Regions from separate parts of the Gottfriedia sp. OAE603 genome, predicted to be linked through region 2. Evidence: a T-box and tRNA genes for the amino acid it is inferred to sense, from the RefSeq annotation. Region 2 holds a T-box; the other regions hold tRNA genes.
The links. The T-box of region 2 lies ahead of pheS (phenylalanine--tRNA ligase subunit alpha). A T-box ahead of a tRNA ligase gene usually reads a tRNA of that ligase, here a tRNA-Phe.

Region 1: it encodes a tRNA-Phe, which carries the amino acid that the T-box ahead of pheS (phenylalanine--tRNA ligase subunit alpha) is inferred to sense. The anticodon was not compared.
Region 3: it encodes a tRNA-Phe, which carries the amino acid that the T-box ahead of pheS (phenylalanine--tRNA ligase subunit alpha) is inferred to sense. The anticodon was not compared.

Annotation. Positions count from the first base shown of each region.
Region 1 covers NZ_JBEUNN010000001.1:3,460,564-3,464,141, reverse strand. Annotated here, with positions in the region: rRNA gene ABID96_RS17715 (23S ribosomal RNA) at 1-688, shown strand, start outside; rRNA gene rrf (5S ribosomal RNA) at 818-933, shown strand; tRNA gene ABID96_RS17705 (tRNA-Val) at 939-1,014, shown strand; tRNA gene ABID96_RS17700 (tRNA-Thr) at 1,018-1,090, shown strand; tRNA gene ABID96_RS17695 (tRNA-Lys) at 1,098-1,173, shown strand; tRNA gene ABID96_RS17690 (tRNA-Leu) at 1,190-1,273, shown strand; tRNA gene ABID96_RS17685 (tRNA-Gly) at 1,297-1,371, shown strand; tRNA gene ABID96_RS17680 (tRNA-Leu) at 1,380-1,466, shown strand; tRNA gene ABID96_RS17675 (tRNA-Arg) at 1,477-1,553, shown strand; tRNA gene ABID96_RS17670 (tRNA-Pro) at 1,591-1,667, shown strand; tRNA gene ABID96_RS17665 (tRNA-Ala) at 1,678-1,750, shown strand; tRNA gene ABID96_RS17660 (tRNA-Met) at 1,770-1,843, shown strand; tRNA gene ABID96_RS17655 (tRNA-Ile) at 1,851-1,927, shown strand; tRNA gene ABID96_RS17650 (tRNA-Ser) at 1,936-2,028, shown strand; tRNA gene ABID96_RS17645 (tRNA-Met) at 2,227-2,303, shown strand; tRNA gene ABID96_RS17640 (tRNA-Asp) at 2,307-2,382, shown strand; tRNA gene ABID96_RS17635 (tRNA-Phe) at 2,391-2,466, shown strand; tRNA gene ABID96_RS17630 (tRNA-Thr) at 2,495-2,570, shown strand; tRNA gene ABID96_RS17625 (tRNA-His) at 2,576-2,651, shown strand; tRNA gene ABID96_RS17620 (tRNA-Gly) at 2,656-2,726, shown strand; tRNA gene ABID96_RS17615 (tRNA-Ile) at 2,745-2,821, shown strand; tRNA gene ABID96_RS17610 (tRNA-Asn) at 2,844-2,918, shown strand; tRNA gene ABID96_RS17605 (tRNA-Ser) at 2,923-3,013, shown strand; tRNA gene ABID96_RS17600 (tRNA-Glu) at 3,021-3,092, shown strand; gene ABID96_RS17595 (Ada metal-binding domain-containing protein) at 3,330-3,578, shown strand, end outside.
Region 2 covers NZ_JBEUNN010000001.1:3,230,311-3,233,888, reverse strand. Annotated here, with positions in the region: gene ABID96_RS16525 (TrmH family RNA methyltransferase) at 1-262, shown strand, start outside; gene ABID96_RS16520 (methyl-accepting chemotaxis protein) at 322-975, opposite strand; T-box leader at 1,359-1,601, shown strand; gene pheS (phenylalanine--tRNA ligase subunit alpha) at 1,670-2,704, shown strand; gene pheT (phenylalanine--tRNA ligase subunit beta) at 2,723-3,578, shown strand, end outside.
Region 3 covers NZ_JBEUNN010000001.1:642,810-646,387, forward strand. Annotated here, with positions in the region: rRNA gene ABID96_RS03150 (23S ribosomal RNA) at 1-1,341, shown strand, start outside; rRNA gene rrf (5S ribosomal RNA) at 1,472-1,587, shown strand; tRNA gene ABID96_RS03160 (tRNA-Asn) at 1,597-1,671, shown strand; tRNA gene ABID96_RS03165 (tRNA-Ser) at 1,676-1,767, shown strand; tRNA gene ABID96_RS03170 (tRNA-Glu) at 1,795-1,869, shown strand; tRNA gene ABID96_RS03175 (tRNA-Val) at 1,882-1,957, shown strand; tRNA gene ABID96_RS03180 (tRNA-Met) at 2,008-2,084, shown strand; tRNA gene ABID96_RS03185 (tRNA-Asp) at 2,088-2,163, shown strand; tRNA gene ABID96_RS03190 (tRNA-Phe) at 2,172-2,247, shown strand; tRNA gene ABID96_RS03195 (tRNA-Thr) at 2,278-2,350, shown strand; tRNA gene ABID96_RS03200 (tRNA-Tyr) at 2,361-2,445, shown strand; tRNA gene ABID96_RS03205 (tRNA-Trp) at 2,454-2,527, shown strand; tRNA gene ABID96_RS03210 (tRNA-His) at 2,542-2,617, shown strand; tRNA gene ABID96_RS03215 (tRNA-Gln) at 2,681-2,755, shown strand; tRNA gene ABID96_RS03220 (tRNA-Gly) at 2,759-2,833, shown strand; tRNA gene ABID96_RS03225 (tRNA-Cys) at 2,840-2,910, shown strand; tRNA gene ABID96_RS03230 (tRNA-Leu) at 2,926-3,009, shown strand; tRNA gene ABID96_RS03235 (tRNA-Leu) at 3,104-3,186, shown strand.

The sequences.
Region 1 (3,578 bases), 230 kb from region 2:
TCCGGCTCGGAGACAGTGTCAGGTGGGCAGTTTGACTGGGGCGGTCGCCTCCTAAAGAGTAACGGAGGCGCCCAAAGGTTCCCTCAGAATGGTTGGAAATCATTCGAAGAGTGTAAAGGCATAAGGGAGCTTGACTGCGAGACCTACAAGTCGAGCAGGGACGAAAGTCGGGCTTAGTGATCCGGTGGTTCCGCATGGAAGGGCCATCGCTCAACGGATAAAAGCTACCCCGGGGATAACAGGCTTATCTCCCCCAAGAGTCCACATCGACGGGGAGGTTTGGCACCTCGATGTCGGCTCATCGCATCCTGGGGCTGTAGTCGGTCCCAAGGGTTGGGCTGTTCGCCCATTAAAGCGGTACGCGAGCTGGGTTCAGAACGTCGTGAGACAGTTCGGTCCCTATCCGTCGTGGGCGCAGGAAATTTGAGAGGAGCTGTCCTTAGTACGAGAGGACCGGGATGGACACACCGCTGGTGTACCAGTTGTTCTGCCAAGAGCATGGCTGGGTAGCTATGTGTGGAAGGGATAAGTGCTGAAAGCATCTAAGCATGAAGCCCCCCTCAAGATGAGATTTCCCATAGCGTTAAGCTAGTAAGACCCCTGAGAGATGATCAGGTTGATAGGTCAGAGGTGGAAGCGTGGTGACACGTGGAGCTGACTGATACTAATCGGTCGAGGACTTAACTAACAAGTTTGATAATGACATTATCTAGTTTTGAGGGTACAAAAAATCATTCAATCGTTAAAAAATATTAGCAAAAAGTTATTGACTTTAGTTGGTATTTTGGTATAATGATTATTGTCCCAAGAAATTGAATCAAGTGATGATAGCGAAGAGGTCACACCCGTTCCCATACCGAACACGGCAGTTAAGCTCTTCAGCGTCGATGGTAGTTGGGGGTTTCCCCCTGTGAGAGTAGAACGTCGCTTGGTTTGATGGAGGATTAGCTCAGCTGGGAGAGCACCTGCCTTACAAGCAGGGGGTCGGCGGTTCGAGCCCGTCATCCTCCACCATATGCCGACTTAGCTCAATTGGTAGAGCAACTGACTTGTAATCAGTAGGTTGGGGGTTCAAGTCCTCTAGTCGGCACTCTTTTGAGCCATTAGCTCAGTAGGTAGAGCATCTGACTTTTAATCAGAGGGTCGAAGGTTCGAATCCTTCATGGCTCACCATTTTATAGTAAAATATGCGGGTGTGGCGGAATTGGCAGACGCACCAGACTTAGGATCTGGCGCCTATGGCGTGGGGGTTCGAGTCCCTTCACCCGCACCATTTACTTTTTAAACAGTATATATGCGGAAGTAGTTCAGTGGTAGAATACAACCTTGCCAAGGTTGGGGTCGCGGGTTCGAGCCCCGTCTTCCGCTCCACATATGCTGCCGGGGTGGTGGAATGGCAGACACACAGGACTTAAAATCCTGCGGGGGTTGACCCCGTGCCGGTTCGAGTCCGGCCCTCGGTACCATTTTTAATATGCGCCCGTAGCTCAATTGGATAGAGCGTTTGACTACGGATCAAAAGGTTATGGGTTCGAGTCCTTTCGGGCGCGCCATATTATTCAAAAAGCAAAAGATTACCTGTATTCTAAACGGGAAGTGGCTCAGCTTGGTAGAGCACCTGGTTTGGGACCAGGGGGTCGCAGGTTCAAATCCTGTCTTCCCGACCATTTTCATTTCGGGGCCTTAGCTCAGCTGGGAGAGCGCCTGCCTTGCACGCAGGAGGTCAGCGGTTCGATCCCGCTAGGCTCCACTTAAAAAAATTAAATTATGGCGGTGTAGCTCAGCTGGCTAGAGCGTACGGTTCATACCCGTGAGGTCGTGGGTTCGACTCCCTCCGCCGCTACTTTTAAGGACCTTTAGCTCAGCTGGTTAGAGCAGACGGCTCATAACCGTCCGGTCGTAGGTTCGAGTCCTACAAGGTCCACCACTAAATATGGAGTAATACCCAAGTCTGGCTGAAGGGATCGGTCTTGAAAACCGACAGGGGTGTAACAGCCCGCGGGGGTTCGAATCCCTCTTACTCCTCCATTTATTTTATTAAATTAATATTCATGGATCTAAATTAATTAGTATCCACATTATCGCGGGGTGGAGCACGAACGAATATGCTTCGAAGGAATAACTTCAGCATACCAATCGAGCTGCTACTTGCAAAAACATCCTGAGATTGGGATGGTCTTAACAAGTTAATATTCATGGAACTAAACTAATTAGTATCCACATTATCGCGGGGTGGAGCAGTCTGGTAGCTCGTCGGGCTCATAACCCGAAGGTCGCAGGTTCAAATCCTGTCCCCGCAACCAATTGGTCCCGTGGTGTAGCGGTTAACATGCCTGCCTGTCACGCAGGAGATCGCCGGTTCGATCCCGGTCGGGACCGCCATTTAAATTGGCTCGGTAGCTCAGTCGGTAGAGCAGAGGACTGAAAATCCTCGTGTCGGCGGTTCGATTCCGTCCCGAGCCACCATTTTAAATTTTATATTTAGTAATGTAATGCCGACTTAGCTCAATTGGTAGAGCAACTGACTTGTAATCAGTAGGTTGGGGGTTCAAGTCCTCTAGTCGGCACCATTATGGCGATCGTGGCGAAGTGGTTAACGCACCGGATTGTGGTTCCGGCATTCGTGGGTTCGATTCCCATCGGTCGCCCCATTACGCGGGTGTAGTTTAATGGTAAAATAGAAGCCTTCCAAGCTTCGGTCGTGGGTTCGATTCCCATCACCCGCTTTTTTATATAATATTTATGGGCCTATAGCTCAGCTGGTTAGAGCGCACGCCTGATAAGCGTGAGGTCGATGGTTCGAGTCCATTTAGGCCCACCATATATATTATATTATTTATTGTTCCGCAGTAGCTCAGTGGTAGAGCACTCGGCTGTTAACCGAGTGGTCGTAGGTTCGAATCCTACCTGCGGAGCCATTATAGAGAAGTACCCAAGTGGCTCAAGGGGCGCCCCTGCTAAGGGTGTAGATCGCTAACGCGGTGCGAGGGTTCGAATCCCTTCTTCTCTGCCATTTTAACGGCCCGTTGGTCAAGCGGTTAAGACACCGCCCTTTCACGGCGGTAACACGGGTTCGAATCCCGTACGGGTCATATCTAAAGCTCAGTTATTTGTGATAACACAGGTAACTGAGCTTTTTTAATTGTCTAAGAATATATGTTATATATCTTACTTCTAATATGACAAGCAGAATATGAAATCAAATTTAGAGTTTCAATAAAATAGTGTGTTATAAGATATGAATTCAAATGAAAATTACAAAGCAAGATATTGAAAGCAGAGATTATTTCATAATGCTAAAATGTGAATAGATTGAGTGAGGTGAGGATATGGTGTTGTTACCAAGTGATCAAGATATGTGGGATGCAATTATTCAATGTAATGAAAAGTATGATGGACTGTTTATATATGCTGTCAAATCTACTGGTATTTGTTGTAAGCCCTCCTGTAAATCAAGAGCACCTTTAAGAGAGAATATTTCATTTTATGCGACTACCACATTAGCAATAGAAGATGGTTTCCGTCCTTGTAAAAGATGCCGTCCTGATTTGAATCATTCAAATGAAGAGGAGATTATA
Region 2 (3,578 bases):
TTTACGTGGAGACTTAATCGAAGTAGTTTCAGAATTAAAAGAACAGGGGATATCGGTATACGGAACTTCTTTACAAAATGCTAAACCGTTTAATGAAGTTAAAGCGTCTAATCGTTTTGCCATTATTGTTGGTAATGAAGGAAAAGGAGTCAATTCTAACCTACTATCTTTATCGGACGAAAACCTTTATATCCCAATTTACGGAAAAGCAGAATCATTAAACGTAGGAATTGCAGCAGGAATATTAATGTATAGCTTATAAATGAAGAGGTGCAAATTCGCACCTCTTTTCTTATTTTTTGGCAATTAAATGAGCATAGACTATATTTTAAAACGTTGAATTTCATTTTCTAACTCTTTAGCAATGGCAGATAAAGACAAAGAGGCAGCTGAGATTTGTTGTAAGCTTGCTAATTGTTCTTCGCTTGAAGCGGAGTTTTCTAGGCTTAGTGCAGTTAAATGTTGTGCAATTTCTTCTAATGATTTTGTAGCAGTTAATAAATCACCAGTATTCTCAAAAATACTTGAAATATTAGCAGAAACATTTTGTGTTTTTTCTTTTGAAGCTTGAGCATTACTCATGATCTGCATGAAGTTTTCCTCGGTCTGCTTCATTGATTTCAAGTTTTGTTCAACTTTGTGGTAGCTTTTATGCATCCCATTCGTACAAACCAATGTTTCATTTTGTATACGTTTTACTAAATCTGTTACTTTTAATGCATTTTCTCTTGAATGATCTGAAAGTAATTTAATTTCATTAGCAACAACAGAGAAACCTTTGCCATATTCTCCTGCTCGTGCAGCTTCAATTGAAGCATTAAATGAAAGTAAACGCGTTTGATCTGCGAATTCTTTAATTAAGATAGCAATCTGTTCAATTTCTTTAGAAAGAGAAGCTAGGTTAGTGGTAATTGCGACAGTATCTGTTAATTGGTTTTCTAATGTTTTTGTATCATTTAAAACTGATTTTATCATTTTAGACCCATCATAATAAGTATCCGCGTTGGTCGTTAGAGTGACCTGATAATAAAAATTCTATTTCCCTTGCTTGACTTACATCATTCGTTTGATCTTCAATTAAAGCAATTGAGTTAATATTTTTTTTACCAATATAAAAGTTTTAAGAAAACATTGATATGGTTAATAATATAATAATTGAAAATCCAATGATTAACTGATTTCTTATTTTCAATTAAAAATTCTTCCAATTTGACTATATTCAATTATTAATATGATTTTCGTCTCGTTTTGAATGAGTGTTCTGTGGAGCAATTATGATAAAGTGATAGAAAAATCACACGTAGAGCAGTTGCAATAATTCAAAAATATCACTATAATAAGTTAAGAAAATTTAATATTTAAAAGCGATGATAGAGACTAGTAAATTTGAGTACCCTATATAGGGAGAAAGTGTCTAAGACTGAAAGCACTTTTATAGGAAATTGAATTGAATTCACCTCTTGAGCTGGCGCCGGGACCATTATATATGTAAAGGCGACTCGGTCAAATAGACCGTTACATGAATGAAGTGAGCAGTTAGAAGTGCAGCGATGCATTAACTGTTAATTAGGGTGGTACCGCGATCAATCCTCGTCCCTTTTTTGGGAGCGAGGTTTTTTTATGTTTAAAAATGTATGGAAAAAATGGTAGAAGTATAGGAGGAATAAAGATGCAAGAGCGTTTAGTTTCTTTACAAGCAGAAGCGATTAAACAAATTGAAGAGGCTCAAGATTTAAAAGCCTTAAATGAAGTACGTATCGCTTATCTTGGGAAAAAAGGTCCAATTACAGAGGCAATGAAAGCAATGAAGGATTTATCTCCTGAAGAGCGTCCAAAAATGGGAGCAGTTGCAAATGAGGTACGTGCAGCAATTCAAGAAAAACTTGAGGCAAAACAAGTTTTATTAGAACAAAATGCTATCAATGAAAAATTAGAAAGCGAAAGTATCGATGTAACATTGCCTGGACGTCCTGTTCAAGCTGGTGGTGCGCATCCTTTAAAAGCTGTCATCCAAGAAATTGAAGACTTATTTATCGGAATGGGTTATGAGGTTGTTGAAGGACCAGAAGTTGAAAAAGATTATTATAACTTTGAAGCGTTAAACCTTCCAAAAGGTCACCCTGCTCGTGATATGCAAGATTCATTCTATATTACAGAAGAAACTTTAATGAGAACTCATACATCTCCTGTTCAAGCAAGAACAATGGAAGCTAATGTTGAAAAAGGACCAATCAAAATTATTTGTCCGGGTAAAGTTTACCGTCGTGATGATGATGACGCTACTCACTCACATCAATTTATGCAAATTGAAGGTTTAGTTATTGGTGAAAACATTTCAATGAGTGATTTAAAAGGTACATTACAACTATTTGCGAAAAAAATGTTTGGTGAAGATCGAGAAATTCGTTTGCGTCCAAGTTTCTTCCCATTTACTGAACCATCAGTAGAGATGGACATTTCTTGTATGAAGTGTGGTGGAAAAGGCTGTAATATGTGTAAGCATACAGGTTGGATCGAAATTTTAGGTGCAGGTATGGTTCATCCAAATGTACTTGATATGGCTGGTTATAACTCGAAGGAAGTTCAAGGATTTGCATTTGGAATGGGTCCTGAGCGTATTGCATTGTTAAAATACGGCATTGATGATATCCGTCATTTCTATACAAACGATATTAGATTCTTAAAGCAATTCCAACAAATGTAAGGTAGGAGGGGACAAAACATGTTTGTTTCAACAAAATGGTTACAAGAATACGTTGATTTAAGTGGTGTTACACCAGAAGAACTTGCAAAATTAATTACAAAAGCTGGTATTGAAGTTGAAGGTGTAAACAATCTTTCTGATGGAATAAAAAATGTTGTAGTTGGCTATGTAATGGAACGTGAACAACATCCAGAAGCTGATAAATTATCAAAATGTACAGTTGATGTTGGGGAAGAACAGCCTGTACAAATTATTTGTGGCGCACCGAATGTCGCTAAAGGTCAAAAGGTTATCGTTGCAAAAATTGGTGCGGTATTACCTGGAAACTTTAAAATTAAAAAAGCAAAATTACGTGGCGAAGTTTCTGAAGGAATGATTTGTTCTCTTCAAGAACTAGGAGTAGAAGGGAAAGTAGTTGGGAAGGAATTTTTGAACGGAATTTTCGTTCTACCTAACGATGCAGAAGTTGGAGCAGATGCATTAGAAGTTCTACATCGTGATGACGCTGTATTAGAATTAGGTTTAACACCGAATCGTGCGGATTGTTTAAATATGATTGGAGTAGCTTATGAAGTTGCTGCAATTTTAGATAAAGATGTGAAATTACCAGCTGTTGCAACAGAAGAGTCTGGATCTGCAGACTTTATCAATGTTTCAGTAGAATCGAAGGAAGATGCACCATACTATAGTGCTAAATTAGTTAAAGGTGTAAAAGTTGGTCCTTCTCCATTGTGGATGCAAGCTCGTTTAATGAGTGCAGGTATTCGTCCAATTAATAATATAGTTGATATTACAAACTATATCTTAATTGAATATGGTCAACCATTACATGCATTTGATAATAACAAGTTAAATAGCAAACAAATCATCGTAA
Region 3 (3,578 bases), 2.6 Mb from region 2:
AAGTTCCTGATTCTACGCTGCCAAGAAAAGCTTCTAGCGAGGAAATAGGTGCCTGTACCGCAAACCGACACAGGTAGGCGAGGAGAGAATCCTAAGGTGAGCGAGAGAACTATGGTTAAGGAACTCGGCAAAATGACCCCGTAACTTCGGGAGAAGGGGTGCTCTTTTGGGTGCAAGCCCGGGAGAGCCGCAGTGAAAAGGCCCAAGCGACTGTTTAGCAAAAACACAGGTCTCTGCGAAGCCGTAAGGCGAAGTATAGGGGCTGACGCCTGCCCGGTGCTGGAAGGTTAAGAGGAGGGGTTATCCCTTACGGGAGAAGCTCTGAATTGAAGCCCCAGTAAACGGCGGCCGTAACTATAACGGTCCTAAGGTAGCGAAATTCCTTGTCGGGTAAGTTCCGACCCGCACGAAAGGCGTAACGATTTGGGCACTGTCTCAACCATAGACTCGGTGAAATTATAGTACCTGTGAAGATGCAGGTTACCCGCGACAGGACGGAAAGACCCCGTGGAGCTTTACTGCAGCTTGATATTGAATTTTGGTACAGCTTGTACAGGATAGGTAGGAGCCTGAGAAGCCGGAGCGCCAGCTTCGGTGGAGGCGTCGGTGGGATACTACCCTGGCTGTATTGAAATTCTAACCTAGAGCCGTTATCCGGCTCGGAGACAGTGTCAGGTGGGCAGTTTGACTGGGGCGGTCGCCTCCTAAAGAGTAACGGAGGCGCCCAAAGGTTCCCTCAGAATGGTTGGAAATCATTCGAAGAGTGTAAAGGCATAAGGGAGCTTGACTGCGAGACCTACAAGTCGAGCAGGGACGAAAGTCGGGCTTAGTGATCCGGTGGTTCCGCATGGAAGGGCCATCGCTCAACGGATAAAAGCTACCCCGGGGATAACAGGCTTATCTCCCCCAAGAGTCCACATCGACGGGGAGGTTTGGCACCTCGATGTCGGCTCATCGCATCCTGGGGCTGTAGTCGGTCCCAAGGGTTGGGCTGTTCGCCCATTAAAGCGGTACGCGAGCTGGGTTCAGAACGTCGTGAGACAGTTCGGTCCCTATCCGTCGTGGGCGCAGGAAATTTGAGAGGAGCTGTCCTTAGTACGAGAGGACCGGGATGGACACACCGCTGGTGTACCAGTTGTTCTGCCAAGAGCATGGCTGGGTAGCTATGTGTGGAAGGGATAAGTGCTGAAAGCATCTAAGCATGAAGCCCCCCTCAAGATGAGATTTCCCATAGCGTTAAGCTAGTAAGACCCCTGAGAGATGATCAGGTTGATAGGTCAGAGGTGGAAGCGTGGTGACACGTGGAGCTGACTGATACTAATCGGTCGAGGACTTAACTAACAAGTTTGATAATGACATTATCTAGTTTTGAGGGTACAAAAAATCATTCAATCGTTAAAAAATATTAGCAAAAAGTCATTGACTTTAGTAGATATTTTGATATAATGATTAATGTCCCAAGGAAATTGAATCAAGTGATGATAGCGAAGAGGTCACACCCGTTCCCATACCGAACACGGCAGTTAAGCTCTTCAGCGTCGATGGTAGTTGGGGGTTTCCCCCTGTGAGAGTAGAACGTCGCTTGGTTCTGATTATTCCGCAGTAGCTCAGTGGTAGAGCACTCGGCTGTTAACCGAGTGGTCGTAGGTTCGAATCCTACCTGCGGAGCCATTTTGGAGAGCTGTCCGAGTGGCCGAAGGAGCACGATTGGAAATCGTGTAGGCGGGTAACCCTGTCTCAAGGGTTCAAATCCCTTGCTCTCCGCCACATTTAAATTAGGACTTCCAATAAATTGGCCCGTTGGTCAAGCGGTTAAGACACCGCCCTTTCACGGCGGTAACACGGGTTCGAATCCCGTACGGGTCACCACTTTTATATTATGGAGGATTAGCTCAGCTGGGAGAGCACCTGCCTTACAAGCAGGGGGTCGGCGGTTCGAGCCCGTCATCCTCCACCATATTATTAAATGAATATTCATGGAACTAAACTAATTAGTATCCACATTATCGCGGGGTGGAGCAGTCTGGTAGCTCGTCGGGCTCATAACCCGAAGGTCGCAGGTTCAAATCCTGTCCCCGCAACCAAATGGTCCCGTGGTGTAGCGGTTAACATGCCTGCCTGTCACGCAGGAGATCGCCGGTTCGATCCCGGTCGGGACCGCCATTTAAGTTGGCTCGGTAGCTCAGTCGGTAGAGCAGAGGACTGAAAATCCTCGTGTCGGCGGTTCGATTCCGTCCCGAGCCACCATCTTATTTTAAAAGATAAAAAATAAAAAATGCCGACTTAGCTCAATTGGTAGAGCAACTGACTTGTAATCAGTAGGTTGGGGGTTCAAGTCCTCTAGTCGGCACTCTTTAACCGGAGGGGTAGCGAAGTGGCTAAACGCGGCGGACTGTAAATCCGCTCCCTGTGGGTTCGGCGGTTCGAATCCGTCCCCCTCCACCATTTATTATAGGGGCATAGTTTAACGGTAGAATAGAGGTCTCCAAAACCTTTGGTGTGGGTTCGATTCCTACTGCCCCTGCCAATTTAATAATAATGGCGGTTGTGGCGAAGTGGTTAACGCATCGGATTGTGGTTCCGACACTCGTGGGTTCGATTCCCATCAGTCGCCCCATATAAATTATTGTAGCAATTAAGTGATATAAGTATATATTACTTTATATAATATATAAATTGATGGGCTATAGCCAAGCGGTAAGGCAACGGATTTTGATTCCGTCATGCCCTGGTTCGAATCCAGGTAGCCCAGCCACATGCGGAAGTAGTTCAGCGGTAGAATACAACCTTGCCAAGGTTGGGGTCGCGGGTTCGAGCCCCGTCTTCCGCTCCATATTACGGCGGTATAGCCAAGTGGTAAGGCAGAGGTCTGCAAAACCTTTATCATCGGTTCAAATCCGGTTACCGCCTTTTTAATTTTCCCATGCCGGGGTGGTGGAATGGCAGACACACAGGACTTAAAATCCTGCGGGGGTTGACCCCGTGCCGGTTCGAGTCCGGCCCTCGGTATCAAAAAAACCTCTTACAAATGTAAGAGGTTTTTATATTCAGATATAATTGGACAATTAATAGGTCATATACTATAATTGTTGTATATCGTTTTGGCGGTGTGGTGGAATGGCAGACACGGTAGACTCAAAATCTATTGTCTTCACGGACGTGCAGGTTCAAGTCCTGTCACCGCTATCATATAAAATAGAAAGAAGGATTTTGCTGTATGCAAGATCCTTTTTTTGTTTTATTTAGGAGTAAGTTGAAAAGAAGAAGATTTGTTAATGGGATAAAGGGGATTGCTCTACTTAATAAGTATTTATTCTGGCGGAAAATCATAATCGTTACACTTCCAAATAATCGTATTGATTACTTATTTTTACCAATATTTACTAAGACTAAAATTCGACAAAATATGATTTTTTTCTTGAGTTACTGACATATGTATGTTAAATTTATATACATAGTTCAGCAATCACTACTATTTACCTATAACTTATAGATATATAGTTAGTTGTATGAGCATTCAAAGATTTATTATAACTTGATAACAACGCAGTGTATTGATTCCATAGGAGAACGATACA